Regions from separate parts of the Paenarthrobacter sp. RAF54_2 genome, predicted to be linked through region 2. Evidence: predicted binding sites of a transcription regulator. Region 2 holds the regulator's gene; the other holds the start of a gene.
What was found. Region 2 encodes HrcA, which represses chaperone genes, less so after heat shock. Its sites were predicted from a motif close to TTNGCACTCGNNNNNNNCGAGTGCNAA; they were not measured.

Region 1 (3,412 bases), on a different contig from region 2:
GACGCCGGCAGCCAGCAGGTCTTCGTAGACACCCGTGGCAGCGTTCAGGCCGTGGCCGGAAGGCAGGCCGCGAACCTTGTCAGCAACAACGCCCGGCTCGAGGCCAGCGTTGAAGGCGATCTGCTTCAGCGGAGCGTCGATGGCAACCTTGACGATGTTGGCACCAGTTGCTTCGTCACCCTGGAGGGTGAGGTTGGCGAATGCCTTGGCACCAGCCTGGATGAGGGCAACGCCACCACCGGCGACGATGCCTTCTTCAACGGCAGCCTTGGCGTTGCGGACTGCGTCCTCAATGCGGTGCTTGCGTTCCTTGAGCTCAACCTCGGTTGCGGCGCCGGCCTTGATGACTGCAACGCCACCGGCCAGCTTGGCCAGGCGTTCCTGCAGCTTCTCGCGGTCGTAGTCGGAATCGGAGTTTTCGATCTCGGCGCGGATCTGGGCAACACGGCCAGCGATCTGCTCGGCGTCGCCGGCACCTTCAACGATGGTGGTCTCGTCCTTGGTGACAACGACCTTGCGGGCGGTGCCGAGGAGTTCCAGGCCAGCGTTTTCGAGCTTGAGGCCAACTTCTTCGGAGATGACCTGGCCACCGGTGAGGATGGCGATGTCGGCGAGCTGGGCCTTGCGGCGGTCACCGAAGCCCGGAGCCTTGACGGCAACAGACTTGAACGTGCCACGGATCTTGTTGACGATCAGGGTGGCCAGAGCCTCGCCCTCGATGTCTTCGGCGATGATCAGCAGCGGCTTGTTGGACTGCATGACCTTCTCCAGAACCGTGACGAGTTCCTTCACGTTGGAGATCTTGGAGTTGACGATCAGGATGTACGGGTCTTCGAGGACCGTTTCCTGGCGCTCAGCGTCGGTGACGAAGTAAGCGGAGATGTAACCCTTGTCGAAGCGCATGCCTTCGGTGAGTTCGAGCTCCAGGCCGAAGGTGTTGGACTCTTCGACCGTGATGACGCCTTCCTTGCCCACCTTGTCCAGGGCTTCGGCAATGAGGCTGCCGATTTCCGGGTCACCGGCGGAGATGGAAGCCGTGGCCGCGATCTCTTCCTTGGTTTCGATTTCCTTGGCAGAGGCGAGCAGTTCTTTGATGACTGCCTCAACAGCCTTCTCGATACCGCGCTTCAGGGACAGGGGGTCGGCGCCGGCGGCAACGTTGCGCAGGCCTTCCTTGACCAGTGCCTGGGCGAGAACCGTAGCGGTGGTGGTACCGTCGCCAGCGACGTCATCCGTCTTCTTGGCAACTTCCTTGACCAGCTCAGCGCCGATCTTCTCGTAAGGGTCGTCCAGCTCGATCTCCTTGGCGATGGAAACACCATCGTTGGTGATCGTGGGGGCGCCCCACTTCTTTTCGAGGACGACGTTGCGTCCACGCGGGCCGAGGGTGACCTTGACGGCGTCGGCGAGGATGTTCAGGCCCCGCTCGAGGCCGCGGCGTGCCTCTTCATCAAATGCAATGATCTTGGCCATAACGGCGGTAGTCCTTTCGGGACAGTCGTTAAGAAGGAACCTGTCAGATGGGGTGCCCGCGACGGACGGTCCTTTGCTTGCGGCCTCTGTATGCCCCGCGCTCCGGACCTCACCCCACCAAGGTGTTTCTTGATCCCCCTGACGTTCCGAGAGCCATCCGCCGCCGGCGTAGGCCGGGCCGGAGTTAGCAGTCGAAGCGTAGGAGTGCTAAATCAATAATTAGCACTCGACCGGGGAGAGTGCAAGCAGAAGCGCCACTTTGCGCTATAAACAAAGGGGTTTCAGCCGTTAGCTGACGTGACGGCCGAAGGGACTATGCAACGCGGACGCTTTCGGCCTGCGGACCCTTCTGGCCTTCGCCTAATTCGAACTCCACCCGCTGGCCTTCCTCGAGGGCACGGAAGCCTTCCATCTGAATAGCGGACCAGTGCACGAAGACGTCGTCGCCGGAGTCATCCACAGTGATGAAGCCGTACCCTTTTTCGGCATTGAACCATTTGACGGTTCCCAAAGCCATGATGCCCACACTTTCACAGTAGCAAGACCGGTTGCCGGGATCTCCGGACCGGAATCAATCCACTGTAACCACAGTCACTATCCGCGCGCTGCTGCCGAGGGGCCGACCATGACTTTTGTTATTGAGGCTTAACCGAGTTGCAGCTTTCGAGGCTGAAACCACAGAAAAACGGGCGGGATTCAGCGAAATTACCGGTAGCCAGGTCCCACAACAACCACTAGAGGCTGCTGTATTTCAGGAGACTCAACAACCGCGGTGATACCGAGGAGTTTGCCCAGTGCTTCTGCATTCGCCTTCTGTCCAGGGACGTTGTAAAAGACCACGGACGACTGCTGCGGCAGGCCGCCCCAGTTCCCCACAGATCCCAAAGCCCAACCATCGCCTTGGACCAGGCCCGCGACGCGACTGGCAAGCCCAGCCGTAGCCGTGCCGTTGTAGACAGCCACTGCAACGGACTTGTCCACCGGCGCAGCAGAAGGAGTTGCCGAAGCTTCGCCTGAAGACGTGGTTCCCGGGCTCGGCTCGCCGGAAGCGATGGGTGCGTTGCTTGATTCGGTAGGTGCAGCAGAAGGGGAGGTTTCGCTCTGCTGGGGCGCCGGCGTCGAGACGCTTGTGGACGCGCTGGGGGCCACCAGGCCAAGCCGCGGAAGTATCAGGAAAGCTACGAGTCCCAGCACCAGGGCGACGGCCCCTACTGTCAAGACCGGCCACAAATTGGGGCGGACTGTCTCTTGGGCGTCACGGTGCACCCCCTGCCGGGAGCTGTTCTGTGGGACCCGGTCGAATTCATCCTTGGCAAATTTGGTCATGGTGAAGCCTTGTCCTTGCTGGTTGCTGCTGACGATCAGCCGGGCGATTTACGCGTCGGACCCCAAACGGCGCGCTGTCCGCGCACGTTGGCGCGACGTACGTAGTCTACGCAATCTCTTCACCAGCATGGGATCGTGGGCCAACGCATCTTCGGTATCGATAAGTGCGTTCAGGATCTGGTAATAGTGCGTGGCGGAGAGATTGAAGAGCTCACGGATCGCCTGTTCCTTGGCGCCGGCGTACTTCCACCATTGCCGTTCCAAGGCCAACATTTGCTGATCACGGTCACTTAGAGGTGAGTCGCTGCGGGTCTCGGCTGCCAGGTCTTCAAGTGCGAAACCGGTAGACTGCGGCGCCATTGGTTCCGGTGCTGGTTCTGCCACGGCACACTCCTTGACGCTGGTTGGGGGAAAATGTCCTACCCCCCATGTTACGGGCGAATAACAACGCTGTCATTCGCACCGCCGATGCTCTGGAGGAGACAATGACAGGGTGACTGGTGAGGATGCACTGTTTGACCTGGAACCCGCCGGCGTTGCCGATCGGGGCTTCGAGGAGCTTGTTGACCAACCCTTGGAAGAGCTGATGGCCGTGGACTGGGCGGACGCGTTG
Region 2 (3,412 bases):
CTGCCAAGGGATCACTGCGTCTATGCCCAGTTCGGTGGCCGTTTCAATGGCCAACTCGTCACGGTCGCCCTTGGCCAACGCTTGGACCAGCACCAAACGCACGTCCGGCTGATCTTCGAAAACTACCTCGGATGCCGTGACGGACAAACTTCCAGGGCCAACTTCTGCAACCGTGCCTGTCAGGCGGGCTCCTGCGCCATCGGCGATGTCCACGGACTCACCGACAGTGAGCCTCTTCACGGTAACGGCATGCCGGGCTTCTGCACCGTCGATGACGAACACAGCGCCCGGCTCAACTCCGTCCAGGCTCCCGGCGGGCGTGAAGAAAACGGGGTTGCTCACCGCTACAGGTTACCGAGCTTGTCCCGCAGCTTGGCGAACATGCCGCCGCTGGCCACGAGTTTGCCCTCGCTGAACTGCTCGCCGCGCAACTTGGCAAGCTGCTGCAGGAGCTCTTCCTGTGCTGGATCCAGCTTGACCGGTGTCTCAACGTGCAGGTGCACCTTGAGATCGCCTCGGCCATAGCCCCTGAGGTGGGTAACGCCCAACCCGCGAAGCGTGATGACCTCGCCGGACTGGGTGCCGGCCTTGACATCAATCTCCTGGGGCCCGTCGAAAGTTTCCAGGCTCAGTTCCGTGCCCAAAGCGGCGGCTGTCATCGGAACGCTCAGTGTTGCGTGCAGATCGTCGCCTTCGCGGATATACGTGGAGTCATTGTTGACGCGGATCTCTACGTAGAGGTCGCCCGCAGGTCCGCCAGCTGGTCCTGCTTCGCCCTGTCCGGAGAGTTGGATGCGCGTACCTGTCGCAACACCGGCAGGAACCTTGATGGTGAGGGAACGCCGGCTGCGGATACGGCCCTGCCCGTTGCACTCGTTGCAGGGATCCTTGATGACCGTACCGAAGCCCTCACAGGAACCACACGGCGCCGTGGTCATGACCTGGCCCAGGATGGATCGAACGGCCCGCTGGACTTGGCCGCTGCCGCCACAAATGTCACAACGCTCGGGATGCGTGCCGGGCCGGCAGCAGCTGCCATCACACGTGGGGCAGACGACTGCCGTATCAACTTCGAGCTTCTTGTTGACACCAAACACGGCGTCCTTGAGGTCGATGCGGACACTGATGAGTGCGTCCTGGCCGCGGCGCACACGGGAGGCCGGACCAGCGTGCCCGCCGCCACCGCCGAAGAAGGTATCGAAGATGTCCTGGAACGCGAAACCCTGGCCGGAGTAGCCGCCACCAAAGCCGTTGTCAGTGCCATTCTCGTTACCGGTGGCATCGTAGACCCGGCGCTTTTGGGGGTCGGACAGCACTTCGTAAGCATGCGTCACGGCCTTGAACTGCTCCGCGACATCCTCCCCCGGGTTGACGTCCGGGTGAAGCTTTCGCGCCAACTTGCGGTACGCCTTTTTGATCTCTTCCCCGGTGGCTTCCGGCGAGACTCCCAAAACGTCATAGTGGCTGCTCAAAGTCTGTATCTCTTCCTTGTTATACGGTTAGACGGCGATTCTTACCTCGGGGCTTGCGTCAGCCGCCGAGAATGCGGGAAAGGTAACGGGCCACGGCGCGCACGGCAGCCATGGTGGTGGGATAGTCCATCCGGGTTGGTCCGAGGATTCCCACCTTGGCACCGGAGCCGTACCCCGTTGCCACGACCGAGGCCTCGGCCAGGCCATCGTAAGGATTCTCGCGCCCGATGCTCACTGTCACGCCGCGGGGATCATCCCCCATATCGGACAACAACCTAAGCATGACAACTTGTTCCTCAAGAGCTTCCAGCACTGGCCCAATACTCAACGGGAAATCGACATTTGAGCGGGCAAGGTTGGCTGTTCCGGCCATGACGATGCGCTCTTCGCGGCTGGTGTCGCTGAGGGCTTGGAGACCATGGGCAAGATGCTGCGCGAGTCCCCGAAGCTCCGGTGGGCACAGCGCCACTACGGAAGGCAACACCTGCGGCAGCAGTGCCAGCTGGGTTCCCGCGATGCTTCCCAGGAACCGGGAACGCAGTGCCATCAAGGCCTCGTTGCTTACATCGGAGCCAGCCTCGATGACCTTCTGGCCAACGCTTCCTGTATCTGCGATGAGCACCACGAGCACCTGCTTTGGCGCCAGGAGGACAAATTCAACGTGACGGACCAGGGCACGGTTGGAGTGCGGATACTGAACGACGGCGACCTGGTTGGTCAGTTGCGACAGTAGCCTGACCGTGCGCTCAAGGATGTCATCGAGGTCGTCCGGCCCTTCAAGGAGCGAGTGGATGGCTCGACGCTCCGCGGCGGACAACGGTTTGACCTGCGAGATGCGGTCCACGAACAGCCGATAGCCCTTGTCCGTGGGGATGCGGCCTGCGCTGGTATGCGGCGCTGCGATGAGGCCTTCTTCTTCCAGCACAGCCATATCGTTCCGGATGGTGGCGCTGGAAACGCCCAGATGGTGCCGCTCCACAAGTGCCTTGGATCCAACAGGCTCACGGGAATGCACATAATCCTCAACGATTGCGCGCAGCACTTCAAGCTTGCGTGGCTCACTCATTGCAACACCTCCTGACGACTGTCCGGGCCTTTATCGGGACGGATAAACAGCACTCACTTAGCACTCAACATGCCCAAGTGCTAACAAGTCTAGTATGAGCCAGCACGTTGCTAGCATTGAAACCGCCCGCGGGAGTTATTCCCAGCACAACCAGCACAGAGGGGTATGAAGTCCTTGGCTTTCGATACGTGGGGCCCGCAGGATCTGTCCGCTCCTGCCAAACGCCAACTCCCCGAGGTAGCCGTCCAGCGCGGGATGGTCCTTGAAGACGTCCAGTCCGGCTGGGTGGGCGAAGTCACACGGGTGGAGAAATCGGGGGGAATGCACATCGTCTCCCTTGAGGACAGGCGTGGCAAAACCAAGTCGTTCCAACTCGGGTTCGGTTTCCTGCTTGAAGGGCAGGCCATCCGTCTCATGCCTCCGGCAGCAAAGGCTCCTGGTTCGCCTGTGCAGTCGGGTCGAACGGCATCCGGGTCCGTAAGGGTCCTGGGCCATCGTGCACAGGTGGCCAAGGCGAGCCGTATTTGGGTGGAAGGCAAGCACGACGCCGAGCTGGTGGAGAAAGTCTGGGGCGACGACCTCCGCATTGAGGGCATCGTCGTAGAGCCACTCCACGGCGTGGACGACCTCAAGTCAGCTATCGCCGCATTCTCGCCCGGGCCAGGGCGCAGGCTCGGGATCCTGGTAGACCACCTCGTGGCAGGCTCAAAGGAATCACGCATCGCCGCAGAAGCCATGACGGTACCCGGAGCCGCCGGAAACGTCCTGATCGTCGGCCATCCGTATATAGACGTCTGGCAAGCCATCCGGCCAAAAGTGCTGGGTATTGAGCGGTGGCCGGAAGTTCCACGAGGCACTGACTGGAAGACCGGGA

Region 1: a site for HrcA is predicted at 1,693-1,719, ahead of groL (chaperonin GroEL). Genes of this name have one in related genera too.

Annotation. Positions count from the first base shown of each region.
Region 1 is NZ_JBFRDV010000021.1:11,050-14,461, reverse strand. Features, by position in the region: gene groL (chaperonin GroEL) at 1-1,473, opposite strand, end outside; gene AB4Y87_RS19440 (cold-shock protein) at 1,787-1,990, opposite strand; gene AB4Y87_RS19435 (LytR C-terminal domain-containing protein) at 2,179-2,799, opposite strand; gene AB4Y87_RS19430 (DUF3263 domain-containing protein) at 2,848-3,183, opposite strand; gene AB4Y87_RS19425 (uracil-DNA glycosylase) at 3,293-3,412, shown strand, end outside.
Region 2 is NZ_JBFRDV010000018.1:43,705-47,116, forward strand. Features, by position in the region: gene AB4Y87_RS18035 (16S rRNA (uracil(1498)-N(3))-methyltransferase) at 1-342, opposite strand, end outside; gene dnaJ (molecular chaperone DnaJ) at 345-1,472, opposite strand; gene hrcA (heat-inducible transcriptional repressor HrcA) at 1,531-2,538, opposite strand; gene AB4Y87_RS18050 (DUF3097 domain-containing protein) at 2,713-3,412, shown strand, end outside.